3 regions of the Rahnella sp. JUb53 genome follow, and region 2 is predicted to be linked to each of the others. Evidence: predicted binding sites of a transcription regulator. Region 2 holds the regulator's gene; each other region holds the start of a gene.
The links. Region 2 encodes LexA, which represses DNA repair genes until DNA is damaged. Its sites were predicted from a motif close to TNCTGTATGTACATACAGNA; they were not measured.

Region 1: the regulator LexA is predicted to act here: its motif matches at 3,241-3,260, upstream of dinG (ATP-dependent DNA helicase DinG).
Region 3: the regulator LexA is predicted to act here: its motif matches at 8,845-8,864, upstream of uvrB (excinuclease ABC subunit UvrB).

What each region holds. Positions count from the first base shown of each region.
Region 1 covers NZ_SLYT01000004.1:336,027-346,229, reverse strand. The annotation lists gene EC840_RS12125 (ABC transporter ATP-binding protein) at 1-351, shown strand, start outside; gene EC840_RS12120 (5'-nucleotidase, lipoprotein e(P4) family) at 913-1,719, opposite strand; gene EC840_RS12115 (porin) at 1,930-3,039, opposite strand; gene dinG (ATP-dependent DNA helicase DinG) at 3,362-5,536, shown strand; gene ybiB (DNA-binding protein YbiB) at 5,581-6,543, shown strand; gene EC840_RS12100 (zinc ribbon domain-containing protein YjdM) at 6,763-7,104, shown strand; gene EC840_RS12095 (M3 family metallopeptidase) at 7,217-9,079, shown strand; gene EC840_RS12090 (flavin reductase family protein) at 9,167-9,796, opposite strand; gene rlmF (23S rRNA (adenine(1618)-N(6))-methyltransferase RlmF) at 10,003-10,203, shown strand, end outside.
Region 2 covers NZ_SLYT01000007.1:24,172-34,374, forward strand. The annotation lists gene psiE (phosphate-starvation-inducible protein PsiE) at 25-432, shown strand; gene ubiC (chorismate lyase) at 522-1,061, shown strand; gene ubiA (4-hydroxybenzoate octaprenyltransferase) at 1,103-1,969, shown strand; gene plsB (glycerol-3-phosphate 1-O-acyltransferase PlsB) at 2,069-4,552, opposite strand; gene EC840_RS16635 (diacylglycerol kinase) at 4,683-5,051, shown strand; gene lexA (transcriptional repressor LexA) at 5,171-5,779, shown strand; gene dinF (MATE family efflux transporter DinF) at 6,078-7,442, shown strand; gene EC840_RS16650 (CsbD family protein) at 7,634-7,843, shown strand; gene zur (zinc uptake transcriptional repressor Zur) at 8,009-8,518, opposite strand; gene dusA (tRNA dihydrouridine(20/20a) synthase DusA) at 8,786-9,793, shown strand; gene pspG (envelope stress response protein PspG) at 9,986-10,203, shown strand, end outside.
Region 3 covers NZ_SLYT01000001.1:8,653-18,855, reverse strand. The annotation lists gene EC840_RS00100 (Bax inhibitor-1/YccA family protein) at 759-1,469, opposite strand; gene moaE (molybdopterin synthase catalytic subunit MoaE) at 1,588-2,040, opposite strand; gene moaD (molybdopterin synthase sulfur carrier subunit) at 2,042-2,287, opposite strand; gene moaC (cyclic pyranopterin monophosphate synthase MoaC) at 2,284-2,787, opposite strand; gene moaB (molybdenum cofactor biosynthesis protein B) at 2,790-3,302, opposite strand; gene moaA (GTP 3',8-cyclase MoaA) at 3,334-4,320, opposite strand; molybdenum cofactor riboswitch at 4,310-4,466, opposite strand; gene yvcK (uridine diphosphate-N-acetylglucosamine-binding protein YvcK) at 4,739-5,647, shown strand; gene EC840_RS00065 (isochorismatase family protein) at 5,713-6,237, opposite strand; gene EC840_RS00060 (VF530 family protein) at 6,278-6,646, opposite strand; gene uvrB (excinuclease ABC subunit UvrB) at 6,713-8,719, opposite strand; gene EC840_RS00050 (hypothetical protein) at 9,264-9,692, opposite strand; gene EC840_RS00045 (ATP-binding cassette domain-containing protein) at 9,709-10,203, shown strand, end outside.

The DNA.
Region 1 (10,203 bases), on a different contig from region 2:
GTCGGTCTGGCGCAATCTCTGATCCGCCAGCCTTCCTTACTGCTGCTCGACGAACCGCTCAGCGCGCTTGATCTTAACTATCAGTTCCACGTCATGGATCTGGTACGCAAAGAGACGCAGAAACGCAATATCGTGACCGTGGTGGTTGTGCATGACATCAATATCGCGCTGCGCCATGGCGACCGCGTGCTGATGCTTAAAGACGGTAATCTGATAGCCGATGGCGAACCGGAAGACGTGATCACCGCCGACAGTCTGGCGCGTGTTTACGGCGTCCGCGGGCGGATTGAACGCTGCTCGCAGGGGACACCGCAGATATTGATTGATGGATTAGTGGGGGACATCGGGTAAGCCACCCAAACTGGGCCCAATTTAAGGTCAACACCAACACCTTGGGTTGCCACCCAAACTGGCCCTAAGAGGCGCCTATCGCCGCGCCTCTTAGGAATCTCCGGCTCTTTCACTGCGCGCTCCGCTCGCTGGCTATGTTTCAGGTATCGCAGCGACAGGCTGGAAATCTTGCCGCTGCGCGGTGCCTTCTCTCGGTCCTGGAGCCTTCGGTCTCCAGGCCGCTCCGTTCAGCAAGCTTTCTGAATCGCCCACACGATCTTAAATTCAAAAACGAAATGGATTTATCTTTTAGATAAGTTTATTGGCGTGATCAAAAATGGCACCGAATGAACGGTTCGAGACCAGAGGCTCGAAACCTGAAATTCGGGAATCGCGCAGCGATGACATTTTGCGCCACTCATGATTGCGTCAGAACATGTCCGTCATACCCGCGACAGCGCGCAGTTAAAAAGCGCGGGAGTCCAGAGGGCGCGCGCTTACGCGTCCTCTGGGCCAGTTTGGGCGGCGAGCCCAAGGTGTTGCCCTCACTGCAAGTGAGAAATTTGTCAGCTTTCTAAAAGCTTACTTCCCATTCCACGCCTTCAGATTCTGCTCCCGCGCAGACAATTTCTGCTCAGGTGTCAGCTTGTTGTAATCCTTCGCCAGACCACTTTCCCAGTCGCCGTAAAGCGGATTTGGCAGCACGATGTATTGCGTGCCGAAGTGCTGATGGTTCTGATTCACAAAGGCACGGCGTTGTTCGTTACCCTGATGATAGGTCGCAGAACCAAAGTCATTCAGGTTGTCGCCGATGTAAATCACCACGTGATAACCCGCGGCTTTAATCGAGTCGAAACGCGCTTGTTTGTTGGACGTGTCTGAACTTAACAGCATGGTTTTTTCATTCGCGCCGGTAAAGCCCAGGCGGTTCATGTTGTCGAGCGTCGCGGCGTATTCGCTGGTTTTACGGTTAGACACGTAGAACATCGTGCCGCCATGTGTGTTGACGTAGTTAGCAAACTCCACAGCGCCAGGCACGGCGGTAGCCTGACGCGCTGCTGTCCATTGGGACCAGGTTTTGCTGTCGAATGGCTTATTCGCTTTCACCTGCCACGCACTGTACGCGCTGTTATCGAGCATCGTTTCGTCGAGATCGACGACGACGGCTTTCTTCTGTCCGGCCAGCGGCTGGGCGTTATCAAACGCCATTTTCGCCGTGTTAAAGGCCTGATAAGCCAGCGCCTGGTACTCACCGGATTGCTGGAACCAGTTCAGCGCCATCACCGACTGATCGTTCAGTTTCTGTTGGGCGTCCGTTTTTTGCTGCGCGCAGCCGCTGAGGGCCAGCATGATTAAAGCACTGGTGGTGCAAAGCGAAATTTTATTCATGGGTTATCCCTGCTTGTTAAGAAAGATTCGCATTCATCAAAATCGTTAAAACTGTAGCAGATTCAGGGGGGTGTGGAAGCCTAAATGGCGATTTACGCGAGGTGCGCCGAGAAATAACACAAATAAAAAAGGCCGGAGGGTGAGTCCGGCCGAAGAATGTCAAGACAGAGAATAATGAGGTGGTAAAGCGCCTGTTTTTAGAACTAATTATCAGAACTGATAGACCAGACCAACGGCGGTAATGTCGTCGTTGTTCAGAGCCAGTTTATTATCGTCGGACAGCTGGTTGATTTTATAATCAACATAGGCAGACATGTTTTTGTTGAAATAATAGGTTGCTGCTACGTCAACATATTTAACCAGGTCTGCATCACCGATGTTTTCAATATCTTTTGCTTTAGTCTGGACATAACCCAGTGAAGGGCGCAGGCCATTTTCGAACTGATATTGTGCAACGGCTTCGAAGGTCTGGGTTTTATTTGCAAAACCACTTCCTGCCGGTGCGCCTGCAATTCCGCCTGGTACGGTAATGGCCAGCATATTACGGGTTTCAGCATACATGGCGGCTAAATAAACGCCATTGTCGTCATATTTCATGCCGCCAGTCCATGCGTCAGCTTTATCGCCTTTGCCGTAAGCGGAATTACTCTGCGCCGTGGTGCGGTCAGAAGACGCATACGCGCCGCCGAAGCTCACGCCGGTATCACCCAGTGCGTAAGTGGTAGACAGTGAATAGCCGTCACCGTTGGCTGTGCTGCTGCCGCGACCGTCGTTTTCATTTTTACCCTGGTACTGAACGGCTACGTTCAGACCGTCAACCAGGCCGAAGAAGCCGCGGTTACGGTACGTGGCGACGCCATTGGTACGGCCCGTCATGAAGCGGTCAGCTTTGGTGTAACCGTCACCGCCAAATTCAGGGAACATATCGGTCCAGGCTTCAACGTCGTACAGTGCGCCGTAGTTACGGCCATAGTCGACGGAACCGTATTGACCGAATTTCAGACCGGCAAAGCCCAGACGGGTTTTGGTGCCGGTGGTGCTTGGCGTTTTGCTGTCAGATTCAGCATGGTTAGCCATGACGTTGTATTCCCACTGGCCGTAGCCGGTGATCAGGTCATTAATTTGGGTCTGGCCTTTAAAACCGAAACGCACGTAACTCTGGTCGCCATCACTGCCGGGAGCATCAGAGAAATAATGCAGACCTTTCACTTTTCCGTACAGGTCCAGTTTATTGCCGTCTTTATTATAAACTTCCGCTGCGTGTGCGCCTGATGCAATCAATAAACCAGGAATTAAAAGTGCCAGAATATTACGTTTCATGAATTTTACCCTGCATTCTTTATTAAAAGCTTTTCATAAAAGCTTTATATGAAGTCTTGTGGAAAGACGCTAATCATCATTTTTGCTGTGCATTCCGTATGGACTCGGATTTTTCTCAGCGAGAGTTTTTTACCGTATATTTGTGATCAATTTATGACAGTCAGAAATGAACTTTTTCTTTTTTTACACGTCCTCCTTTTTTTCTGCATAAATTTACACCACAGGAAATGCCCTTAACCAAGATTTCGGGCTGCGCCAGAAGCCGGTCTGTGGGACAATAGCCGGGACATTCCTGTCTCACTTCCAACAAAAAAAGAGATGCATGGCGCTTTCCCCCGCAGTAAAAAATCAGATAAGCCAGTGGTACAAAGCCCTGCAACAGCAAATCCCGGATTTCATTTCCCGCGCTCCGCAACGTCAGATGATTGCAGAAGTGGCGAAGGCGTTCTCGGGGGATTCTGCACGGCATCTGGCCATCGAAGCGCCGACCGGCGTCGGGAAAACGTTGTCTTATCTCATCCCCGGCATTGCTGTCAGTCGTGAAGAAGAAAAACCGCTGATTGTCAGCACGGCAAACGTGGCGTTGCAGGATCAGATTTTCAGCAAAGATTTACCGCTGCTGAAAAAAATCATTCCGGATCTGAAATTTACCGGCGCTTTTGGTCGCGGGCGTTACGTGTGTCCGCGAAATCTGGCGGCGATGAGCAATGAAAATGCGCAGGGCGATCTGGGATTATTTCTTGGTGATGAACTGGCACCTTCCAGCGGCGAAGAACAGAAACTGTGTAAAACGCTGGAAACCGCGCTGTCACGTTACGAGTGGGATGGTTTACGCGATCACTACCAGAAGACTATCGACGATCCGCTGTGGATCAAAATCAGCACAGATAAAGCCAACTGCCTCAGCCGTAACTGTCATTACTTTCGCGAATGCCCGTATTTTGTGGCGCGCAAAGAAATTGAAAGCGCAGATGTAGTAGTGACCAACCACGCGCTGGTGATGGCCGCGCTGGAGTCAGAATCCGTGCTGCCACCGGCAAAAGACCTGCTGCTGGTGCTCGACGAAGGACATCATCTGCCGGAAGTGGCCCGCGACGCGCTGGAAGTCGACGCGGAAATCACCGCGATGTGGAATAACCTGCAACTCGATAATTTTGTCCGTCAGATTGAACAATGTCTGGCGCTGTTTACGCCGAAGAATCCGCCGCCGCTGACCAATGCCGAGCGTCTGCATAATCACTGCGCCGAAATGCGCGAACTGCTGCTGTCGATTGAACAGACCGTGGGACAGTATTTACCCCCGGATGAGCCGGAAGCCGAATACCGTTTCGAACTGGGATTATTACCGCCGGAGCTGACAGAGCAGTGCAGCCGCCTGTTTAAACTCACCGATGGTCTGCGCAGTCTGGCGGAATACATGGTGAATGACCTCAGCGAGAAGACCGGCAAACACGACATTATGCGTCTGCATCGCGCGATTTTGCACATGAGCCGGATGCAGGGCTATCTCGAAACCATGAGCAAACTGTGGCGGCTGGCGGCGCTGGATAAAGCGTCCAATGCGCCGATTGGCAAATGGGTGACGCGGACTTATTTCGATAACCAGACGCATCTGGTCTTCCATTGCGCGGGGATACGCGTCAGCGAGCAGCTGGAAAAAATGCTGTGGCGCAAAGTGCCGCACGTGGTGATTACCTCTGCGACGTTGCGCTCGCTGAACAGTTTCTCCCGCTTGCAGGAAATGACCGGCCTGACGGAAAAAGCCGGCGACCTTTTCGTCAGTCTGGATTCGCCGTTCAGCCATGTCACGCAGGGTAAACTGGTGATCCCGCAAATGACGCTGGAGCCGCTGATGGCTAACGAAGCTGCGCATTTGCAGGAGATGGCCGATTTCTTCCGCGCAGAACTGGCAAAAGGACAGCACACCGGCCAGCTGGTGTTATTCGCCAGTAACCGTGCGTTGCAGCAATTCGTTTCTTTGCTGCCGGATTTACGCCTGATGCTGCTGGTGCAGGGTGATCAGCCCCGTTACCGGCTGGTCGAGGAGCACCGCAAGCGCGTCGCCGCGGGTACAACCAGCGTGCTGATCGGCCTGCAATCTTTCGCAGAAGGGCTGGATCTGAAAGGTGAATTGCTGACGCAGGTGCACATCCATAAAATTGCGTTTCCGCCGATCGACAGCCCGGTGATCCTGACCGAAGGCGAGTGGCTGAAAACGCTGAAGCGCTATCCGTTTGAAGTGCAGAGTTTACCCAGTGCGTCTTTCAACCTGATCCAGCAGGTCGGGCGTCTGATCCGCAGCCATGAATGCACTGGCGAAATCGTGATTTATGACAAGCGTCTGCTGACCAAAAGCTACGGTTCGCGCCTGCTCGCGGCATTACCGGTGTTTCCTATTGAACAGCGCGAAATGCCTGCGCCCGGTTCGGTGAAACGCCCTGATATCCTGAAAACAGCGAAGAAAGATCCGGTTCGCCGTCGCGCCCGCCGGCGATAATTTTTCCTCAAGAAAAGTCATTACACAGAGAAGGTAACGCTACGATGGATTACACCAAACTCATCAAAGAAGTGGGGCGTGGAAAGAATCATGCCCGTGATTTGGATCGTGAGCAGTCGCTTGCGTTGTACCGCGAAATTCTGGCCGGTGAAGTGCCGGATTTACAGCTGGGTGCGCTGCTGATTGCGTTTCGTATCAAAGGCGAAGCGGAAGAAGAGATGCTCGGGTTTTATGCCGCGATGGAAGAGCGCGTGATGCGTCTGCAGGCACCGGAAAATCGTCCGCTGCCGGTGGTCATTCCGACCTACAACGGCGCCCGTAAGCAGGCGAATCTGACGCCGTTGCTGGCGATGCTGCTCAGCCGTCTGGGTTTGCCGGTGGTAGTGCATGGCGTGGATGAAGATCCTACCCGTATCACCAGCGCGGAGATTTTCCGCGCATCAGGTATCGACGCTGCTCAAAACCAGCAACAGGCGCAGCAGCAGCTTGATGCCGGAAACGGCCCGGTCTTTGTGCCGGTTTCGGTCATGTGCGCGCCGATCGAAAAGCAACTGGCACTGCGCTGGCAGATGGGCGTGCGTAACAGCAGCCATACGCTGGCGAAACTCATCACACCTTTCATCGGGCAGGATGCGTTGCGTTTATCCAGCGTTTCTCATCCCGAATATATTCAGCGCGTCTCCTCATTTTTCCGCCAGATTGATGGCCGTGCATTGCTGACGCAAGGGACGGAAGGGGAAGTGTATGCCAATCCGTCACGTTTCCCGCAAACGCACTTTATCGCCGGTGGTGAACTGAGTTTGCTGGCAGAAAAAGAAGAGATTTTTGCCGCCGATGTGCTGTCGACCAAAGACGTCGACGCCACCGTGAACTACATTCAGGAATGCCTGAAGGGCGAACGCGCTGTCCCGCAGGCGATTCTGAATCAGCTGGCATGTTGTCTGGTGGCAGCAGAAGTGTGTGGCGATATGGCTGAGGCCAAAATGATTGTGGATCAGATTTTCTGATTACGTTCTGGCGAACTCGATCGCCCCCTCACCTGCGAAGGTGAGGGGTTATAAAACATCCCTTATTACTCTATAAATCCTGCGTTTAGGCCCGTCTCATCTCCCCAAAATCTCCCTTACCCTGTTCAAAAGTGTGGTTAAAGGCTAAAATAAAGGGACTACGGAATCTATTTACTGATTTCATTCGTTTTTTTTATAAAGTTTTATGGAGATTTAAATATGGAAACGTTGCCAGCTTGCCCGACGTGTCAGTCCGAATTCACCTGGCAGGACGGTGAAATGCTTAACTGTCCTGAATGTGGACATGTCTGGTCAATGAGCGGTGAAAACAGCGCGGAAGATGACGTGCTGAAAGTGGTCGATGCCAACGGTAACCTGCTGGCAGATGGCGATTCTGTCACCGTAATCAAAGACCTGAAAGTGAAAGGCAGTTCTTCAATGCTGAAAATCGGGACTAAAGTGAAGGGCATCCGTCTGGTTGAAGGCGATCACAATATCGACTGCAAAATTGACGGTTTTGGTCAGATGAAACTCAAATCCGAGTTCGTGAAGAAAAACTGATTTCCGCATAATCCTGCCTGACATTCAAAAGCGGTTTTGCCATATCGACATAACCGCTTTGCGAACATACACTCAATGTAAAATCTCTTTAACATTCAGCAGAGAAGATTACATGAAACAGGCTCAGGACTATTTTAACGCCCTCAATCGCGATTACCTCAACGTGCATCAGAACAAAGAAAACTTGTTCTGGCAAAACTACATGGGCACCGGTGATGAAAATGTCTCCGACGCTTTCTCCGCTGCCGAAACTGCTTACAAACGCTTTATCGCTGAACCTTCCCGTCCGCAGGAAATTCGTGACGCCATCGCCAGTCTGGAAAAACACAGTGCCAGCGACGAGCGTGATGCGCTGCTCCACGGTCTGCGCGGCTGGCTGAATTTCTTCGACTGTAATGTGATTGAAGATCCCAAAGCCCAGGCGCTGATGGATGAAATCATTCAGGCCGAATCCGTGCTGTTTGGTAAGCGTAAGCAGTACCGCATGACCCACATCAACAGCAAAGGCGAGCGCGTCAGTGCCTCTCTCGGCGAACTGCTGACTAACCAGGCCAATAACGAAAATGAAGCTTACCGCCGCAGTTCCCAGAATGCGTTGCGCGATCTGGAAGACTGGCTGCTGCACAACGGCTTGCCTGAACTGATCGGCCTGCGTAACCGTTTTGCCCGCCAGCTCGGTTACCGTAACTATTTCGACTATAAAGTGAATAAAACCGAGCGGATGTCGCCGGAACAGTTATTCGCTATCCTCGACCGGTTCGAAGAACGCACCCGCGAAAGCAACACGCGCAGCCTCAATGAACTGGTAGCACGCGAAGGTGATGCCGCACTGCTGCCGTGGAATATCCGTTTCGCCAGCGCCGGTGACGTCACCCGTCAGCTCGATCCTTACTTCCCGTTTGCCGATTCCCTGCGCCGCTGGATTGACAGCTTCAAACGCCTGAATATCGGTTTTAACGGCGCAGAAATGCAGCTCGATTTGCTGGTCCGCGAAGGCAAATACGAGAACGGATTTATGCACGGGCCGGTGCCGCCGTTCTATGACAACGGCAAATGGGTGCCAGCGGTGATTAACTTCACCAGTCTGGCAAAACCGGATCAGATTGGCAGCGGCGCCACGGGTCTGAATACCTTGTTCCATGAAGGAGGACATGCGGCGCATTTCGCCAATATCCGCCAGAACGCACCGTGCTTCTCACAAGAATTCCCGCCGACGTCGATGGCGTATGCTGAAACGCAGTCCATGTTCTGCGACAGCCTCCTCGATGACGCTGACTGGCTGAAGCGTTACGCGAAAAATACCGCCGGTGAGCCGGTGCCGGACGAACTGATCCGCGCCAGTATCGAGGCCCGTCAGCCGATGCGTTCGTTCAATGAGCGTCACATTCTGCTGGTGCCGTATTTCGAGTGGCAGCTTTATCAGTGGCCAGATGAAAAACGCACGCCGGAAGCCATGACTGCGCTGGCGCGTGATGTTGAAACGCATATTCTTGGTGTGACCGGCAGTCCGCGTCCGACGCTGGCAATCCCGCATCTGCTTTCCATGGAATCCGCCTGTTCTTATCAGGGCTATCTGCTGGCGATGATGGCCGTGGAACAGACCCGCGCCTTCTTCCTGAAACGCGATGGCTACCTGACCGACAATCCGGCCATCGGCCCGGATCTGGCGAAGCATTACTGGACGCCGGGTAACAGCGTCAGCCACGACGATACCTTGCGCAGCCTGACCGGCGAGGGGTTCAATCCCGATTATCTGGCGCAGGCCTGTAATCAGACGGTGGATTCGGCGTGGCAGGATGCGCAGCAGACCATTGAAATGGCATTAAAACGTGAGCAGCCCGCAGCCGATTTCGACCTGAATGTGCACATCCGCGTGGTAGATGGCGCCAGAATTTTAGCTGACAGCGCCGACGGTGATGACGCGATGTGCCAGGATTTTGCGGATTTCGTCGAGCAGAATTACAACCATAAATAGCTACGTTACAAAATAATCCCCTTAATGAAAAAGCCACCGGCGGTGTAAATCGCACGGTGGCTTTTTTTTTACAGTGAAGATCAGAACTCAGCGGGCGTCCGGGCGTATCAGGTCAAAGCGTAAATCTTCAGAAATGCCGTAGTAGGCAGAAGGGCCTCCGGCGCGTAATACCGGTTCGGCCAGCGAGGTTTGATAAATCCCGTCAATCAGCAGATGTGGCGCAATATGTACGGCAACCACTTCACCCAGCACCAGCCAGGTATCGATATCGCCACCGGCCGCCGTTTTCAGCTGAATACACTGTGTCAGTTTGCACTCAAAATTCACCGGGCTTTCCAGCACGCGATCCGCGGCAACCCGTGTTCCCGGTTGCGGCGTCAGACCTGCGAAATCAAACTCATCTGCACCGTGTTCCAGCGAGGCCGAACTTTCATTCATTTTCACCGCCAGCGGTCGGGTGGTGAGATTCCAGACGAACTCACCGGTTTCCACGATATTCGCCACGCTGTCTTTCCAGCCGCTGCTGGCAAAACCAATGATCGGCGGACGGTAATTGAAACAGTTGAAGAAACTGTAAGGCGCCAGATTGCGCTGTCCGGCGGCATTGCGGGAGGAAATCCAGCCTATCGGACGTGGACCGACAATAGCGTTTAACGGGTCATGGGGCAGGCCGTGGCCTTTGGCTGGTTCGTAATAGTAGCGTTCATCAGTGCTCATGATTTTCCTCAGCAAATAATTCATAAAGACTATGATTTGTACATTACCCGATTTAATCAGACGCTGACCGTTTTTATGTGCCCGCGTCAGCCCGGATGCATCCGGCAGGCGGCGGCGCTTTGTGGTATCTTGTGCGCCATTCATGAATATCTAACGCCCCATCGCATATTTTATGCGTCGCGCACACCTCTCGGAGAGTCACTCAGGTGGAAAAAAAGAAAGTCTTCCCTCAGGAAAAAAGCGGTCTTCACCCGCGAAATCGTCATCGCAGCCGCTATGATTTCCCGGCCCTGATTGCCAGCAGCCCGGAACTGGCACCGTTTGTTGTCGAAAATAAATGGGGCGATTTGTCCGTTGATTTCGCCAACGCTCAGGCAGTTAAAGCCCTGAATCGTGCCTTGCTGCGC
Region 2 (10,203 bases):
TAACAAAAGTGGGATGTAGATCACATGGCAGGATCAAAACGCGCAATGATGATATCCGTCATTATGCAGCGAATCTTGAACGTTTTCTTATTGGGACTGGCCGCGATCCTGATGATTTTTATCGGGCGCGAAACATATCATCTGGCGATGGTGTTGTTCGTGAATAACGACCAGTCTTCGTCGTATTTACTGATAGAGGGGATTGTCATTTACTTCCTCTATTTCGAGTTTATTGCACTGATTATCAAATACTTTTCCTCGGGCTATCACTTCCCGTTGCGCTATTTTATTTACATCGGTATCACCGCGATTATCCGTCTGATTATCGTCGACCATAAAAGTCCTTATGACACGCTGGTTTACGCCTGTGCGATCCTCGTGCTGGTCGTGACGCTGTTCCTGGCTAACGGCGAACGTTTGCGCCGCGAATAAAACAGGCCATTACTGACCCGCATTCATGCGCTAGAATGCGGGGCAGATAATTCATTGGAGGTATGAATACCTTCATTACGGAGCCGTTGATGTCTGATTCCCATTCCCCCGAACAATCCCCGATCCACTGGTTTGACGATCCCTCGCAGGTGCCTGCAGATGTCGCCGACTGGCTGATGGAAATGGGATCCATGACCCGCCGGTTTGAAAAGCAGGGTGTTACCGTCACCGTGAAGCCGCAAAACGAATGTTTTGTCAGCCGCGAGGAACTGGGTGAAAGCGAAGCACAGCAGTTGCCGGAAAGTGCCCGTTACTGGATCCGCGAAATTGTGCTGTTTGGCGATGCCGAACCCTGGCTGTTGGGCCGCACGGTCATTCCTGAAGAAACGCTGACCGGGCCAGACCTGGCGCTGGTCGATTTAGGTACGGTGCCGCTCGGACGCTATCTGTTTAGCGGCAACAACCTGACCCGTGATTACATTCATTTAGGGCAATTGCAGAGTGAACAGGGTGATTTATGGGCGCGTCGTTCCCGCCTGCGGCTTTCAGACAAACCGCTGCTGCTGACGGAAATTTTCCTGCCGGACTCGCCGGTGCATCGCCCCGAGGGTAAAGTGAGCAAGGCATGAGCCAGACTAATCAACAAGGAGAACAGAGAGTGTCAGGAAGTATGACTCAGGGCACATGGCGTGATTACTGCCGCCTGATGCGTATTGATAAACCTATCGGCTCGCTGTTGCTGCTGTGGCCAACATTATGGGCATTGTGGGTGGCCGGTGGCGGAATGCCATCTGCTAAGATTTTGCTGGTGTTCGTGCTGGGCGTTTTCTTTATGCGTGCAGCCGGTTGCGTGGTGAACGACTACGCAGACCGTAAATTTGACGGTCATGTAAAACGGACCGCGAACCGTCCGCTGCCAAGCGGTTCGATCACCGGTAAGCAGGCGAAAATGCTTTTTGTCGGGCTGGTGCTGGTGTCCTTTCTGCTGGTTCTCCTGCTCAACCGCATGACCATTTTGCTGTCTCTGGCCGGGCTGGCGCTGGCATGGATTTATCCGTTTATGAAGCGGATCAGCCATCTGCCGCAGGTCGTTTTGGGCGCGGCGTTTGGCTGGGCAATTCCGATGGCGTACGCGGCGGTAAGCGAAAGCGTACCGCTCAGCTGCTGGCTGATGTTTGCCGCCAATATCTGCTGGACGGTGGCTTACGATACGCAATATGCCATGGTGGATCGCGATGATGATTTGAAAATCGGCGTGAAGTCGACAGCGATTTTGTTTGGTCGTTTTGACACGCTGATTATCGGCCTGCTGCAACTTGCCACACTGGTTCTGATGGGATTTGTGGGACATCTTTCACAACTTGGCGCGCCGTTCTACTGGTCGCTGCTGCTGGCCGCTGCGCTGTTTATGCATCAGCAAAAGCTGATCGCTAAACGAGAACGCGATGCCTGTTTCCTGGCTTTCCGTCAGAACAACTATGTCGGACTGGTGCTGTTCCTCGGCATTCTGATGAGCTTATCAGCGTTCAGTTTCTAAGATTTCCAGACCTTAGACGGCATCCATAAAAAACGCCCGGACTCTGTAAAAAGTCCGGGCGTTTTGTTTTACCAGCCAGCAGGCGTGCGCTAATACCGGTTAATGATCGGTATCGCGCACATCCATTTTCGGCTCAGCCGGTGGCTCTGTCGGTTGCGGCAGCTCAGATGGCATTCCCGCACTCTCGATCGTCAGCTTGATATCCGGCGTCATCAGATCACTGAGCATGATGTAAATCTCACGCGTTTGTTCCTGAATCGCATCACCGGTGTCACTGATATAACCCTCAGCGCGCAGTGTGCCGACCAGCGTTGAGAACACCGCTTTGTCGAAGAATTCAGGTGCATTGATACCGTGTAATACGGACAAACGCTGCGCCATAATCCGGCTCTCTTTCTCCAGCGCACCGCGGTTGATGCTCGGATTATTGGTGAGCAGCGAGAAAGTAATGGCATAGCGTTGCAGCGTTTCACGCACACCTGCGGCCAGCAGTTGCAGGGTACGGATACGTGCCGGGTTCAGCGTCAGTTCATCGTCTTCCAGATGAATGATTTGCTGACGTGCCAGTTCCAGCGTCAGAACATCCAGCACCTGCGGCAGCTCTGACTTATCGAAATGCATAAACAGTTCTGCTTTGAGCATCGGGTAAATCAGTTCCACCTGACGCAGTAATTCTGCGCGGGTGACCTGACGGTGATGCATCACGATGCTTGAAATCAGCGACGGCAACACCAGCATATGGTGGATATTGTTGCGGTAATACGTCATCAGAACAGCCTGCTCGCGCGGCAGAACGATGATGTCACCGATGTTGTCTTTCTCGACCTGGAACTTGTTCATGTTCAGCGCGTGATCGAGCAGCTGATCGGCGGTCAGATCAGGCACCGTCGAATCCGCGTTATACGGCACGTTACGAAGCAATTGCAAATAGCAGTCGATTTGTTCGGTCAGCTGTTCACGGGTCAGCGAGCGCTGACGGGATGCCAGCAGCGCGGTACAACACAGGTTCATGGCGTTAGCCGCGGCTGAGTTGTTAATACGCACCATAATCTGCTCTGCCAGATCCTGCACCGTTGGCGTCAGCCAGCTCGGACGCTGCGCTTCGATTGGGTCGATCGCTTCACGCCAGGTAGGTACGTTCTGGTTCAGGTAAGTAGTCAGATGCAGTGGCTCGCCGAAATTCACATAACCCTGACCGAGGTTGCGCAGCTTGCGCAGCCCGTTCAGCATCTGCGTCAGGCTTTCTTTCTCTTTGGTCGCACCGCGTAATTCTTTGGCGTACGTGCCCACTTCCATCACGTGCTCATAACCGATGTAAATCGGCACTAACGTAATCGGACGTGAACCGCCGCGCAGCATGGCCTGAATGGTCATCGCCAGCGTACCGGTTTTCGGTTCCAGCAGACGTCCGGTTCGTGAACGGCCACCTTCCACAAAGTATTCGACCGAATAACCGCGGCTGAACAACTCGCCCAGATATTCGCGGAAAACAGTGGAATAAAGCTTGTTGCCCTTAAAGGTACGACGGATGAAGAACGCACCCAGACGACGGAAAATCGGGCCAGCCGGCCAGAAATTCAGGTTGATACCGGCAGCGATATGCGGCGGCACCAGCCCCTGGTGATAGAGCACGTAAGACAGCAGCAGGTAATCCATATGGCTGCGGTGGCAGGGCACATACACAATTTCCTGACCATCAAGCGCCAGCTGACGGACACGTTCAGCATTGTTGACGTTGATGCCTTTATACAAGCGGTTCCACGTCCAGCTCAGCACGCGGTCTGACAGACGCACGGCCTCATAAGAGAAGTTCGCCGCGATTTCTTCCATCAGCGCGATAGCATTCTGCTGGGCTTTTTCGTGGGAAATTTTCTTGCTGCGGGCTTCGTCTTCGATCGCTTTTTCGATGGCTTTGGAAGCCAGCAATTTATTGAATAAATCCTGACGAGCCGGAAGACGCGGGCCGACCGCTGCCAGACGCTGGCGGGAGAAATGCATACGCGCCACGCGTGCCAGTTTCTGAGCGATGGTTTTGTCGGTGCCGTGCTCTGTCGCCATATAGCGCAGGGAAACGGTATTGGAGAAACGGACAAAACTGTCACGTCCGAGCCACAGCACGGCAAAGAATTTCTGGATGCCATTCAGTACGCGCAGATGCGGCGTATCATCCTGACCTTCACGGCCCGGCGCACGGCCAAACATCACGGAAACCGGCAGCATTTGAATGTCTAAATCCGGATTGTTGCGGTGCAAATCCAGATAGTCGTGGAACAGCTTTACGGATTCCTGCTTCGGCGTGTAATACGAGAACACGCGCGGGCCTTCAGCAATGAAAACATGGCTTGGCAGCAGCGTTCCGTCGATTTCCAGCGGAATAAGGGGATCGGGCAGATTCTCTGCCAGACATTGCGCACGCAACGTCAGCAAGTCTGCTTTGGAGTTGTAAGGCAATACGTACAAAATCGGGCGCGTCGGGTCCAAATGCAACTCGGTAACCGGATCTGAAGGTATGACCTTGCTCTTTACCAGCAATGAGAGTGGTAAATTCAATAATGTGTAATAAAGTCTACGCCAACCTGACATAAAAACGTGAAGCCTCTTGTTAGCCATTTCGCCGCAAGGATACCAGAAAGATCCGTGGAGATCTGTGGTCATATAAAAGCTAAAATACGGCACACTTTTAAGGACAACCCTTCAAGGATCAGTACCCGAAATGGCGAACCAAGTCACTGGATTTACCCGAATTTATAAAGCGGCCGGATATTCCTGGAAAGGATTGAAAGCCGCATGGCAGAACGAAGCGGCTTTTCGCCAGGAAGCCAGCGTGGCTATCCCGTTAATTTTGTTATCTTTCTGGCTCGATGTCAGCACGGTTGAACGCATTTTGCTTGTAAGCTCCGTGATGCTGGTCTGCGTCACCGAGTTGCTCAACAGTGCGGTGGAATGCGCGATTGACCGTATCGGCCCTGAGTTTCACGTGCTCTCAGGGCGGGCAAAAGATATCGGTTCTGCTGCCGTACTTCTGACCATCATATTGGCGATTTTTGTCTGGGTCAGTATCTTTTGGCCGCGATGGTTCTGATCTGGAATCTGTATTCCAGGAATCACCGTTATGCCCTGTTTTTATTCAATCTTAGGTTTTCATTGACCGTTTAGCTGTATATACTCACAGCAAGACTGTATAAACAACCAGGGGGCGGAATGAAAGCTTTAACGACCAGACAACAAGAGGTCTACGACCTTATTCGCGATCATATCTCCACCACCGGTATGCCACCGACTCGCGCAGAGATTGCATCGCGTCTGGGTTTCCGTTCTCCCAATGCGGCGGAAGAACACCTGAAAGCGCTGGCACGTAAAGGCGTTATCGAGATTGTCTCCGGTGCATCTCGTGGTATCCGTCTGCTGATGGAAGAAGAAGAAGGTTTACCGCTGATCGGCCGCGTTGCCGCCGGTGAGCCGCTGCTGGCACAGCAACATATCGAAGGGCATTATCAGGTTGATCCGGCGATGTTCAAGCCGAGCGCCGATTTCCTGCTGCGCGTCAGCGGGATGTCGATGCGTGACATTGGTATCCTCGACGGCGATTTGCTGGCCGTGCATAAAACGCAGGACGTGCGTAACGGCCAGGTTGTCGTGGCGCGTATCGATGATGAAGTCACCGTGAAACGCCTGAAAAAGCAGGGCAGCGTGGTGCAGTTATTGCCTGAGAACAGCGAATTCCAGCCGATCGTGGTGGATTTACGCGAACAGAATTTCAGCATTGAAGGGCTAGCCGTAGGCGTCATCCGTAACGGCAACTGGATCTGACCTTCGTACTTCGAGCTGCAGACGCGTTGGCTGCGTGCGTTTACCCGAATCACTGACTCATGTCAGCTCATCGGGATTCTCTTACTTGCCGCCTTCCTGCAACTCGAATTACTCGGTCAGAAATTGCTGAGTCAGAAATTGCTGTGTCAGATAGAGAAGACTAAAACTAATTGAATATGGATGGCGGCCGCCTCTGGCATCCATGTGAATTCAAAGAGAAATGCGTTTCTCTCATCATCGCCCCTTTCGGGGCGATGTCATTTTAGGCATAACCTGAACCTCCGGCATGAGATTCTCTATGCAACATCATTCCCTGCGACAATCATTCAAAAATACCTTTCTAAGCCCCGCGGATAAAGCACTCTGGACCCTGGCGTTACCGATGATTTTTTCCAATATCACGGTGCCTCTTCTTGGTCTGGTCGATACCGCAGTGATCGGTCATCTCGACAGTGCCGATTATCTCGGTGGTGTGGCGGTTGGTTCGATGGTCACGACTTTCCTCTTCATGATGCTGCTGTTTCTGCGCATGAGCACCACCGGCATGACCGCACAGGCGCTGGGCGCAAAAGACAATCAGTTGCTGGCACGTGCTTTTGTGCAGCCCTTTTTGCTGGCGGTGCTGGCCGGTGTCGTCATTCTGTTATTTCGCCATCCGCTGATGGAGCTGGCGTTTCATGTCGTGGGTGGCAGTCAGTCGGTGCTGGAACAGGCGAGGCTGTTTATCGAAATCCGCTGGTACAGTGCGCCTGCTTCTCTGGCGAATCTGGTGATCCTCGGCTGGTTGCTGGGGATCCAGTATATTCGCGGGCCGGTGATTTTGCTGATCGCGGGAAATCTGCTGAATATTATCCTGGATATCTGGCTGGTAATGGGGCTGGGGCTGAACGTACGTGGTGCGGCGATGGCAACTGCCAGTGCAGAGTATTTCACGTTGTTCATCGGGCTGTATTTTGTCTGGCGTGTCATGAAACGACGCGGTATCACCGGTTCAGAAATCACCAGTGCGTGGCGCGGTAATTTGCGCCGTCTTCTCGGACTTAACCGCGACATCATGCTGCGCTCATTGCTGTTGCAGCTATGCTTTGCCTCACTGACCATCCTGGGTGCGCGGCTGGGCAGCCACATTGTGGCGGTCAACGCTGTTCTGATGAACCTGCTGACCTTTACCGCATTTGCACTCGACGGCTTTGCGTATGCCATTGAAGCCCATTCCGGTGAGGCATTCGGTGCGCGCAATCGCGAAAAACTGCTCAACGTGTGGCATGCCGCGTGCCGTCAGGCCGGACTGGTGGCGCTGGCTTTTGCGCTAATTTATGCCGTAGCCGGCGGGGCGATTATAAATGCGCTCACCTCACTCCCCGAATTGCGTGAACTGGCGGATCATTACCTCGGCTGGCAAATTGTATTGCCGCTGGTGGCGGTCTGGTGTTATCTGCTCGATGGGATGTTTATCGGTGCCACACGCGGGCGGGATATGCGTAACAGCATGGTGGTTGCAGCGCTCGGATACGGGCTGACGCTTCTGACCTTACCAGTGCTGGGAAACCATGCGTTATGGCTGGCGCTGACCGTCTTCCTCGGCTTGCGCGGGATTGCACTGGGCTGGATATGGCGTCGTTACTGGCAGCGCGATACCTGGTTTTCTTCTCCCGGACACTGAATTGGCAGTGTTTTATCAAAGAGATAAATGTTCTTTTGCCGTTATTTCCTGCTTTGGAATAATCCTAATAATGGTTTTTATCCCTGTTCGGGGAGGATTAATCCAGATTCTCTACTAACCTTAGAAGTGTTAAGGACGAGCTGCAGGAACAAAACGCAGCTCCATAAACCCAAGGTAACAGGAGATATTTTATGAATAAGGACCAAGCCGACGGTAACTGGAAACAGTTCAAAGGGAAAGTGAAAGAAAAATGGGGCAAACTGACCGATGACGACCTGACAGTGGTTGAAGGTAAACGTGATCAGTTGGTTGGTAAGATTCAGGAGCGTTACGGCTATCAGAAAGATCAGGCCGAGAAAGAGCTCAAGGAATGGGAAACCAGCAACAAATATCACTGGTAATACGCGACTCCCCCTCGCGTGTCAGTGACGTATCCTGAGATTTAGCTGCTCCTACCCGGAACGCTTCAGGATACGGGTACACGGATGTACCCAACTTTATGTCTTCACTTCTTGGCTTTTGCACATACTTGCTTCAGTAAATCCCCGCACAAACACCAAAATCCCTTAGCGTTTTTTCACCACAATACTGTGGTCATGATCGCAGTGCTCATGGCTGTCACAGGTTTCCACGACCTTACATTCCCCGCATAAACCGTGGGCTTCCACGACAGAATGGCGAAGCTCAAAGCCGGATTCCGTTGCCAGTTTCGCCAGACGTTCTTCAATACCGTCAGTGGTTTTTTCCGTCACCAGCCCGCAGCGGTCGCAGATGAACAGCGCAGACGTGTGGCTCGGCTCTTCAAAATGATGGCAAAGCACGTAGCTGTTAGCCGATTCAACCCGGTGGATAAAGCCTTGTTCAAGCAGAAAATCCAGCGCGCGGTAAACGGTTGGCGGTTTTGCTTGTGGCTCGCTGACACGCAGCAGATCCAGCAAATCATAGGCGCTGATGGCACCGGGTTGTTGCGCCATCAGGCGCAGTACTTCCAGCCGCTGCGGCGTAAGACGAACATTGCGCTGCTGGCAAAGTTCTTCAGCTTGCGAAAGTAATTTTTCCGGATTATTCAGGGTCATAGCAACGTTCTCTGAGCGCAGATTGGGATCGACAGGCCACAACATGCGACCATTGTTGATTTTATCATGCTTAGGCTAAAACGACGAATTATGCGCCATTCATTAAGATGTATTGCGGCGACGTTATTTCTCTGCACGATGGCGCAGGATGCCGAATCTTTGTTCTGTGGTATAATCACCGATTAACTTCTCTCTGGCGTTGCGTCAGAGAGAGCGCCACGAACCCCTTCAGCGAATGTCAGGCCGATGTCAGAAACTCAACACGCAATGCCCCAGACCACTCCGTTTTCCGCTCAGCGTTTTTCCGTTGCGCCGATGCTCGACTGGACCGATCGCCACTGTCGCCATTTTCACCGGCTGATGACCGGCCAGACGTTGTTGTACACCGAAATGGTGACTACCGGTGCCATTATTCATGGTAAAGGGGATTATCTCGGGTTTGGCGACGCTGAACATCCGGTGTCATTGCAGCTTGGCGGTAGCAATCCTGCCGATCTGGCACATTGCGCTAAACTGGCAGAAGAACGCGGTTATGACGAAATTAACCTCAACGTCGGTTGCCCGTCGGATCGCGTGCAGAACGGCATGTTTGGTGCCTGTCTGATGGGGCAGGCGTCGCTGGTAGCGGACTGTATCAAAGCCATGCGCGATGTGGTTTCAATTCCGGTGACGGTCAAAACCCGTATCGGTATTGACGATCAGGACAGCTACGAATTTTTGTGCGATTTCATCCGTCAGGTGTCTGAAAACGGCGGCTGCGATACCTTTATTATCCATGCGCGTAAAGCCTGGCTTTCCGGTCTCAGCCCGAAAGAAAACCGTGAAATCCCGCCGCTCGATTACCCGCGTGTGTATCAGCTTAAGCGTGATTTCCCGCAGCTGACGATGGCGATTAACGGCGGCATTAAAACGCTCGAAGAAGCCAAAACGCATCTGCAATTTATGGATGGCGTGATGGTCGGTCGCGAGGCTTACCAGAATCCGGGCATGTTGCTGAACGTCGATCGCGAGCTGTTTGGCTCCGACGCGCCGCTGAAAACCGGGCCGGATATTATCCGCGCGCTGTATCCGTATATCGACGCGGAACTGAGTAAAGGCACCTATCTGGGCCACATTACCCGCCATATTCTTGGTCTGTTCCAGGGCGTGCCGGGCGCACGTCAGTTCCGTCGTCACCTGAGTGAGAACGCTCATAAAGCCGGCGCGGGCATTGATGTGGTTGAACAGGCATTGCAGATGGTCGCCCAGCAACAGGAAATGGCGGCACAGGCCTGAAAACCAGGTGAGGAAAATCACTATCTGTTAGTCAAATTTACTATCTTTTCGCAGGCCATTCGTGCCTGCGAAATATTTTCTTCTTGTAATTCAATCCATTATTTAACCCGTCACACTGGCACGTTTCTTGTAATAGCTAACGTGTGTTCTGACATCACGTCTTATTGCACATGGCTTATTAAGGAGCACCCGATGCTGGAAATTCTCTTCGTGCTTGGTTTTTTCTTTATGCTGATGCTGACCGGCATTTCGCTGCTGGGCATGATCGCTGCGCTGATCGTCGCATTCGCGGTAATGATGTTGGGTGGCTTTCTGGCGATTGTTATAAAAATGTTGCCTTGGCTGATTTTGGCCGTGGTTGCCGTGTGGATTTACCGGGCATTTATTAAACCGGATCAGCCAAAATATCG
Region 3 (10,203 bases), on a different contig from region 2:
AAATTGATCGAGAAAATTTCGGTTTCTTAATGACGTCGTTCATTTAACTTGCTGCGCCGAAACCGACCAGAGGGGAAAGGCTTTTCCCCTCTGAACTCCCCTCGCTTTTTTATTGCGCGCTATCGCAGGCTCGATGGACATATCCTGTCGCATCACCGGGTGGCGCAAAATGTCATCGCTGCGCGATTCCCTCATTTCAGGCTTCGAGCCCTACGTCTCGAACCATTCATTCGGTGCCATTTTTGATCACGCCAATCCACTTTTCTAAAAGATGATAAACAGTCTGCCTTCGAATTTAAGATCGTGCGGGCGATTCAGAAATCTTGCTGAAAGGAGCGGCTTCGAGACCTTTGGCTCGGGTCGAGCTCTGCGAGACAACGTCACGAAGTGACGGCCCGAAGGGTGAGGCCGCAGGCCGAGTAACACCGTGAGAAGGGACCGCACAGCGGCAAGATTTCCAGCCTGTCTCTGCGGCAACTGAAACATAGCCAGCGAGCGGTAGCGCGCAGTTCAAGACGTGGAGATTCCAAAGAGGGCTCGTCATAGCCCTCTTTGGTCGGTTTCGGCACAGTGAGTTATGCGAGCACCGCAATTGAAAAACCGAAACTTTCTCAATCCTTTTTTAAAAAACCGCCAGTGTGCGGTAACCGAAATTATCACCTTTCCAAAAGGTGGTAAAAACCGCCATTGCCGCGGCTCCGGCATAAAAAAAGGGACACTTCTCAGTGCCCCTCTCAAACGTTTGCAATCAAAAACCGTTACCGGCGGTTGCCGAAAATCCGCAACAGCATCAGGAACAGGTTGATGAAATCGAGATACAACGTCAGTGCGCCAACAATGGAGTATTTACGGAAGTTATCGCGATCATCAGCAGACAACTGCGCACCCATGTTTTTCAGCTTCTGTGTGTCATACGCCGTCAGACCGACGAAGATAAGCACACCGGCGTAAGAAATGATGTTCGCGAGGCCGGAGCTTTTCAGCCACATGTTCACCAGCGATGCCAGCACCAGGCCGATCAGCGCCATGAACAACATGCTGCCGATACCGGTAAGGTCACGCTTGGTCACGTATCCGTAAACACTCATCGCGCCAAACATACCGGCGGCGACAATGAAGGTACCGAAAATCGAATCACCGGTGTAGACCAGGAAAATACTGGAAAGCGTCAGCCCGGTCAGCGCGGAATACAGCATGAACAGACCGGTGGCGACCGTGCCACTCAGGCGATTCACCATGCCGGAAATCACGAAGACCAGCGCCAGCTGCGCGATGATCAAACCGAAGAAAGTAATCTGGCTGGAGAAAACAAAACTCATGATTTTCTCAGAGCCGGAAGCGTACCAGGCCACAAATGCGGTCAGCAGCAAACCACAGAACATCCAGCCATACACTTGCGCCATGTACGCCTGAATGCCGGTATTCGCGCGTTCAACAATTGAACCGTTACTGCGTGGATATCGATCCATGATGATTACCCTTTTGCATGGAGGACAAAAAATGAGGCCAAAACAGCCTCCCGATTTTTTAAGCGTATCACAGATAGAGAGAAAAGCATGGAAGGTCTGCGTGCGGTTGAGATGCGATTTACCAGCGCGCCGCGGCCTGTTTATCGCTGTCACGGGCATCAACCCAGCGGTCGCCCTCTTCCGTGGCCTCACGCTTCCAGAACGGTGCGCGGGTTTTCAGATGATCCATAATGAATTCATTGGCTTCAAAAGCCATGCCACGATGCGCGCTGGTCACGCCGACAAACACGATTTCATCGCCCGGATACATCGGCCCGACGCGGTGATAAACCGACACGCGTTGCAGTGGCCAGCGGGTACGGGCTTCAGCGACAATCTCTGCCAGCGCTTTTTCGGTCATGCCCGGATAATGTTCCAGCGTTAACGCGCTGACATGATTACCCAGATTGTGATTGCGCACTTTGCCGGTAAACGTCACCACAGCACCGTCGGCGTCAGATTGCGCCAGCCAGTTGTACTCATCACCCACGCTGAACGGCGCGGCATCCACAACAATTTTCGTCAGGTCCATCTCAGCCTCCGGTGACCGGTGGGAAGAAGGCCACTTCATCGCCTGCCGTGAGCGGATGCGCCATCGTGGTCAGCGTCTGGTTAACCGCCACCAGTAATTTTCCGGATTCCAGCGCCAGTGCCCAGCGGTCGCCGCGTGCGGTCAGCGAAGTCCGTAATTCTTCCACCGTCGGGAATTCTGCCGCAAGTTGCAGGCTGGAGGTGCCGGTCAGTTCGCGTACCTGCGCGAAGAACAGAACGTCGATCATACTTCCACCTTACCTTCCGCTTTACCTTCCACCTTAAAGTCTCCGGATTTGCCGCCGGTTTTTTCCAGCAGGCGGATCGGGCCGATCACCATATCTTTCTGCACCGCTTTACACATATCGTAAATAGTCAGCGCCGCCACAGAAGCCGCCGTCAGCGCTTCCATTTCCACGCCGGTTTTGCCACTCAGACGGCAGCGGGATTCGATGCGAACGCGATTATGTTCCGGCTGCGCGTCGAGATTCACTTCCACTTTGGTCAGCAACAGCGGATGACACAGCGGGATTAAATCCCAGGTCTTTTTCGCCGCCTGAATGCCGGCGATACGCGCCGTAGCAAACACATCACCTTTGTGGTGGTTGCCGTTAATGATCATCGCCAGCGTACCGGCCGCCATTTCAACAAAGGCTTCGGCTCGCGCTTCGCGAACCGTTTCGGCTTTACCGGAGACATCCACCATGTGCGCGTCGCCGGAAGCATTAATGTGAGTGAGTTCAGACATACTTATTTCTTCAAATGTGGAGTGAAATTGCATGGTCCCTGACGGGCGTCGAGCTGCGCTTCAATGATGTTGTCCCAGGCGGTCTGGCAGGCGCGGGTCGAGCCGGGCATAGCGAAAATTACCGTCTGGTTGGCGATGCCGCCAATGGCGCGCGACTGAATGGTCGAGGTACCGATATCTTCAAATGACACCATGCGGAACAACTCGCCAAAACCTTCGATTTCGCGGTCAAACAGCGGTTTCAACGCTTCCGGCGTATTGTTGCCGGCGTTAAAACCGGTACCGCCGTTGATCAGAATCGCCTGGATTTTTTCATCCGCAATCCACGCAGAAACCACGGCGCGGATGCTGTAAATGTTTTCTTTGACAATTTGCTGTGCGACGACGTGATGGCCGCTTTCGGTCACGGCCTCTTTCAGGTAATGCCCGGACGTGTCTTCAGCGTCGGTGCGGCGGTCGGAAACCGTCATGATCGCCACAGATAAAGGCAAAAACTCTTTACTGGCTTTGCTCATCAGTTTGCTCCTTAAACGATTAATGCCGGACTCAGCCGCCGATAAACGACAGGTTCTGGGTAATTCCGGTATTGCCTTCATGCAGGAAGTGAGTTTGTTTTTTGCGGCTCAGGCCGCCCTGAATGCGGTCCATCAGATCGTCCTGCTGCATGTCGTTGGCTAATAAATCACGCAGAGGGATGCCCTGCTCGCCGAAAAGACACAAATGCAGATTGCCGATGGCAGACACGCGCAGCCGGTTACAGCTGGCGCAGAAGTCTTTTTCGTACGGCATGATCAGACCGATTTCACCGAGATAATCCGGATGGCTGAAGACCTGTGCGGGGCCGTCGCTGCGGGAGCGAACCTGCAACTGCCAGCCCTGACGCACCAGCTGTTCGCGAAGCACTTCGCCCGACACGTGATGTTTGCGGAACAGATCGCCGCCGTCGCCGGTTTCCATCAGTTCGATGAAACGCAGTTGGATCGGACGGGTTTTGATCCAGTCGAGGAACGTGTTCAGGCTGGCGTGATTCACATCGCGCATCAGCACGGTGTTAACTTTCACCTTGCTGAAACCGGCGTCAAAAGCCGCGTCGATTCCGGCCATCACATCGCGGAATTTATCCTGACCGGTGATGGCGTGAAACTGGCGGGCATCGAGACTGTCGACGCTGACGTTGATGTTGGTCAGACCGGCATCGCGCCATTTATCGATATCACGCGCCATACGATAACCGTTAGTGGTCACCGCGAGGGTTTTGATGGAAGGATTTTCGCGCACTGCGGCAATGATCTCGCAGAAATCGCGGCGCAGCGACGGTTCTCCACCGGTCAGGCGCACTTTTTCTGTCCCTAAGTGAGCGAACGCGCGGCTGACCCGACGGATTTCATCGAGCGAGAGAAAACTTTTATTGCTGTGTCCGTGCGGCTTGTAGCCGTCCGGCAGACAATAGGTGCAACGAAAATTGCACACGTCTGTGATCGACAGCCGCAAGTAATAAAACTTGCGGGCAAAAGCATCAGTAAGTTGAAGCACCTTAACACCTTTCCAGATACGGGAGATGCGGGCATTTCTGCCATACACCCTGGTGACTTTCGTCACGGCCAGGGCTCCATATTGTTTCTGTGGGAACGACGTCAGAAAGGCAACTTAGGAACCAGGGCTAGGAGTTGATTCATCCGATCCATAGCGGAGCGATGATGAATACGGGGGTAACGGGGCATATTCTAACGCCGCAAAGTCCGGATCGCCAAGATGGTTTTTCGTTATGCATTTTGATATATAACGATTTTTCACGACAAAAGACAGCATTTTCAAGGCTAAAAGCGTTTGATTTTGAATACGCTGAGTCTGCAAATGTCGTGCCCTTAAGTGATAACATCTTGTTGCAAAGTTAGGTAAAATCCCCGCAGAAAATTGATTTATATCGCCACTCCCCATCGAAAGGAAAACCATGCGTAACCGAACATTAGCAGACCTCGACCGGGTGGTGGCGTTAGGCGGAGGTCACGGGCTTGGCCGCGTGATGTCCTCCCTCTCCTCTCTCGGCCCGCGTCTGACCGGCATCGTGACCACCACGGATAACGGCGGTTCGACCGGCCGCATACGTCGTTCCGTGGGTGGCATTGCCTGGGGCGATATGCGCAATTGCCTGAATCAGCTGATTACCGAACCGAGTCTGGCCTCCGCGATGTTTGAATATCGCTTCAGCGGGCAGGGCGAACTCGACGGGCATAATCTGGGGAATCTGATGCTGCGCGCGCTCGATCACCTGACCGTGCGTCCGCTTGAAGCGATCAATCTGGTGCGCAGTCTGCTGAAAGTGGATGCCGAATTGATCCCGATGTCAGAACAGCCGGTCGATCTGGCCGCCATTGATGCCAACGGTGAAACGGTTCACGGCGAAGTGAATGTCGATAAACTGACGCAGATCCCGCGAGAACTGCGGCTTGAACCTCAGGTGCCGGCCACGCGCGAAGCATTGCAGGCGATTGCAGAAGCTAATCTGATCCTGATTGGTCCCGGCAGTTTCTTCACCAGCCTGATGCCGCTGTTGCTGATGAATGACCTCACCACAGCGCTGCGTCGCAGCCGTGCGCACATTGTGTATATCGGCAATCTGGGGAAAGAACTCAGCGTCGCCGCGGCGTCTCTGACGCTGGATAACAAACTGGATATGATAGAAACGCGTATTGGCCGCCGTGCGGATGCCGCGATTGTCGGTCCGAAAGTGACTGTTGGCGGAAGCGCCGCTGAACATCTGATTATTCAGAGCCCGCTTGAAGCCAGTGATGTGCCCTATCGCCATGACCGCGATATGTTGCGGGCGGCCATCGAAGAAGCGCTGCAAAAGATGCTCTGATTTACTGAATAGCAGAAACAGGAAAGGCCGCGCGATGCGGCCTTTTTTGCGTCCGGAAACTGAATTTACTGCCAGTCAGCCAGGATCTCAGCGGTAGTTTTCACGGTAACCGGATTCCCCGGCACGGATAACTCACGCCACACTTCATTATGCTGGCCGATCAGTTGCTGCGCCGTCACATGCGTGCGGTCGCCGGTGGTATGCGCGTCCGATGCGACGGTCACGGCATAGCCTTTGCTGGCGGCAACTTTGATGGTGGTATCAACGCAATAATCCGTTGCACAACCACAGACCGTAAAACGGGTCGCGTTCAGTTCCTGCAATACCGATTCGAGCGTAGTGCGATAGAAAGAATCACAGGCGGTTTTGGTGACAGAAACTGCCCCTTCCGGCTGATGAATTTCAGGTAACACTTGCCAGAATTCACTGCCTTCGGTCATTTCACCTTCGGCGTGCTGGATGAAAATAACCCGCCCTGCCCGGTCAATCAGCTGATTAATGCGCTCAGCCCGTCCGCTGCGATCATAACGCGGGGAGGCGAACACCCCGTTTTGCATATCGATCACGATAAGAACCTGTTGCTCTGACACGATCCTTCTCCTCAAATGAACAGAATGAAATGCGCGTAAATTACTTTTTCACCAGCGGATGGTTATTCCACGGGCTGTCAGCAGCCGGTTTGGCGGTACTGACTTTTGGCTTTTGCGGAGCCTGTGCTGAGAGCGGTGTGCGGCGCTTGCTGCGGGTCATGTCCGGGCGCAGATGACCTTCAATGAAATCCAGATACAGCGTTTCCACTTCCTTGCGCGCCCACGGCGTACGGCGCAAGAATTTCAGGCTGGATTTCACACTCGGGTCACTTTTAAAGCAGTTGATATTCACCTGCGAGGCCAGCGCCGGCCAGCCAAAGTTATCCACCAGCGTTGTCAGCAGTTTTTCCAGCGTGACGCCGTGCAGCGGATCTTTCGCTGCGCCAGGATTTTGTGGTGTGTCAGTCATTGGCTCGCTCTTCGTTAAAATGTCTGGGTCATGATTTTTAAGCCGCGCAGTCTACCATCCTTCTCGTTATGAAATCGCAATAAACTGCTCGCGCAAGGCATGCAGTTCGTCGCGGGTGTTTGCTGCTTCTTCGAATTCCAGATTCTGCGCGTGCGCATACATCTTGCTTTCCAGCTCTTTGATGCGTTGCTCCAGCGCTTTCGGCGTGAGCGATTTGAAGGTTTGCGCCGCTTCTGCATCGCGTTTGTCTTTGTTCTTTTTGGTCTTAGGCTGACCGAGTTGCAGGATGTCGGAGATCTTCTTATTCAGCCCCATCGGCGTGATGCCGTTTTCGAGGTTATACGCTTCCTGTCTGGCGCGGCGACGTTCGGTTTCTTCAATGGCGCGGGCCATCGAGTTGGTAATTTTATCACCGTAGAGAATCGCTTTACCGTTGAGGTTACGCGCCGCACGGCCAATGGTCTGGATAAGCGAGCGCTCAGAACGCAGGAAGCCTTCTTTGTCGGCATCCAGAATGGCCACCAGCGACACTTCCGGCATATCCAGCCCTTCTCGCAGTAAGTTGATGCCGACCAGCACATCGAATTCACCCAGACGCAAATCGCGGATGATCTCCACACGCTCGACGGTATCGATGTCAGAGTGCAGGTAACGTACTTTCTCGCCGTGTTCTTCCAGATACTCGGTCAGGTCTTCCGCCATACGCTTGGTCAGCGTAGTGACCAGCACACGCTCGTTAACCGCCACACGTTTACGGATTTCAGACAGCAAGTCGTCCACCTGGGTGGTCACCGGACGCACTTCGATGATCGGATCCAGCAGACCGGTCGGACGCACCACCTGATCGACCACATCATCACCGGATTTCTCCAGTTCGTATTTACCCGGCGTGGCCGAAACATAAATACTTTGCGGCGCCAGCGCTTCGAATTCCTCAAAGCGCATCGGGCGGTTATCCAGCGCGGAAGGCAGACGGAAACCGTATTCAACCAGCGTTTCTTTACGCGAGCGGTCGCCTTTGTACATCCCGCCGATTTGCGGAATGGTCACGTGGGATTCATCAACAATCAGCAAACCGTCGGCAGGCAGATAGTCGAACAGTGTCGGAGGTGCCTCGCCCGGCCCGCGCCCTGAAAGGTAGCGCGAGTAGTTTTCGATACCGGAGCAATAACCCAGCTCGTTCATCATTTCGAGATCAAACTGGGTGCGCTGACTGATACGCTGTTCTTCCAGCAGTTTGTTATTGGCCAGCAGCACTTTACGGCGATCCGCCAGTTCGACTTTGATTTCTTCCATCGCCTGCACGATACGTTCGCGTGGGGTCACGTAGTGCGTTTTCGGGTAGATGGTGAAACGCGGCACTTCGTGCTGCACCTGACCGGTCAGCGGATCAAACAGCGACAGACGTTCGACTTCCTGATCGAACAGTTCGATGCGCAGCGCCAGATCGTCAGATTCTGCCGGGAACACATCAATGACTTCACCGCGCACGCGGAAAGTACTGCGCTGGAAAGCCTGATCGTTACGGGAATATTGCAGCTCCGCCAGACGCCGCAAGATGGCTCGCTGATCGATAATCATCCCTTTGGTCAGATGCAGCATCATCTTAAGATACAAGTCCGGATCACCCAGACCGTAGATGGCAGAAACTGACGCTACCACGATGACATCCCGGCGTTCCAGCAGGGCTTTAGTCGCGGAAAGACGCATTTGCTCAATGTGTTCGTTCACTGAGGCGTCTTTTTCAATAAACGTGTCTGAGCTCGGGACATAGGCCTCGGGCTGATAGTAATCGTAGTAGGAGACAAAATATTCAACCGCGTTCTCCGGAAAGAACTCTTTCATCTCGCCATAAAGCTGCGCCGCGAGCGTTTTGTTCGGGGCGAGCACCATCGTCGGACGGTTCAGGTCAGCAATCACATTCGCCACGGTAAAAGTTTTGCCTGAACCGGTCACCCCGAGCAACGTCTGGTGCGCCAGCCCGTTCTCCAGCCCTTCTTCCAGGCGGCGTATCGCCTCAGGCTGATCGCCTGAAGGTTTAAATTCGGAATGCAGTTTGAACTCTTTACTCATGACGGGCTACCTGACTGAAATGAAAATGCACAAGGCCGTACGGGCTGAACCGGTGAACAGTTCGGGGAAAAATAGTATGAAAGACTTCGCAAATTTTGCCAGCCCAAATTTTACCGCCGTCATAATACTGTATATAAAACCAGCTTCCAACCGATAAAATCAGCGCCTCTTTTAACATCTTGCTGACACTGCACTTTTTTAGGTTACGGCAAATGAAAATTCTCACCATCAGTTGACATTTTTATCCCGATATTTATCTCTATTCCCTTTCTGACAACAGCTTGACGAAAATTGTCACAACGATGACGAACGAATTACGCCTGTATTGCTTTTATCTAACTTATTGATTAAAAACAGTATCATCAAAAAGCTGCGAATACGGGCAAACTGAGCGGAGGCCGCATTCTGACTCGGCTGTAGCAACTTTTCTTACTCTCATGCACAAGGTTATCCACAGGAATAGTGGATAAGTCTCAGCACACCAGGCGCGGCGGGAGTTGGTAAAAAACCAGTTTTTGCTTCGTCAGCGTCTGAGAGCTCTTTTTTAGTTATTTTTTATCTTTTTTATCTCCTTATTTATGCCTATTTCCCCTGGATTTACCGGCTGATCTTTCTTGCAAAAATCAAAAGTGCATCTGATGAGGATTATCCAGCTTCCGAACGGCGCAAACCTTGCACCAAAATCAGTGAAACCGGCACTGCCAAAGTGCAGTTTTCTTTTACAAGGGCTCACGCCGAATCTCAAAATCCTGACAATACACTTGAATAATCCTAAATCATTCGTGCGAAGCCTGTTAACAGCCACGTAACGTCTCTTTTTATCACTGCCTGATAAAACTTGGCCTGAGAGTTGCAAATTCACTCTTTGAAGAGATTTCGTGAAGGATTCCCCTGTAGAACGCACATACAGCGGAACATAAATGTCAGAAACATGACAGTGGCCGTCAAAATGCAGTCCGGTGAAAAGCTCCATGAGGGAGGTATGCCTGATGTTAAGTGTAAAATCCGTTAATCAGTACTATGGGCAAAAACATATTCTTTGGGACATCAATCTCGAACTGTACCGCGGGCAATGCACCTGCCTGATCGGGCGAAATGGCGTGGGCAAAACGACGCTGGTCAATTGCATCATGGGCCATCTTCCGGTGAAAAGCGGCGCCATTTCCTGGCAATCGCGTGATGAAGAGCCGCAAAGTCTGCTGAATCTGCCAGTGGAAAGCCGCGCACAGATGGGTATCGGTTATGTGCCTCAGGGGCGGCAGATCTTTTCGCAGATGAGTGTCGATGAAAACCTGCAAATCGCCATGATGGCGAGCCGGAATAAGACGCGTCGGGTGCCTGAAGAAGTCTATGACCTGTTTCCGGCGTTAAAAGAGATGGGCACGCGTAAGGCGGGAGAGCTTGATGAAAGCCAGCAGCAACAGCTGGCGATCAGCCGGGCGCTGGTTCAGGAGCCCGAATTACTGATACTGGATGAACCGACC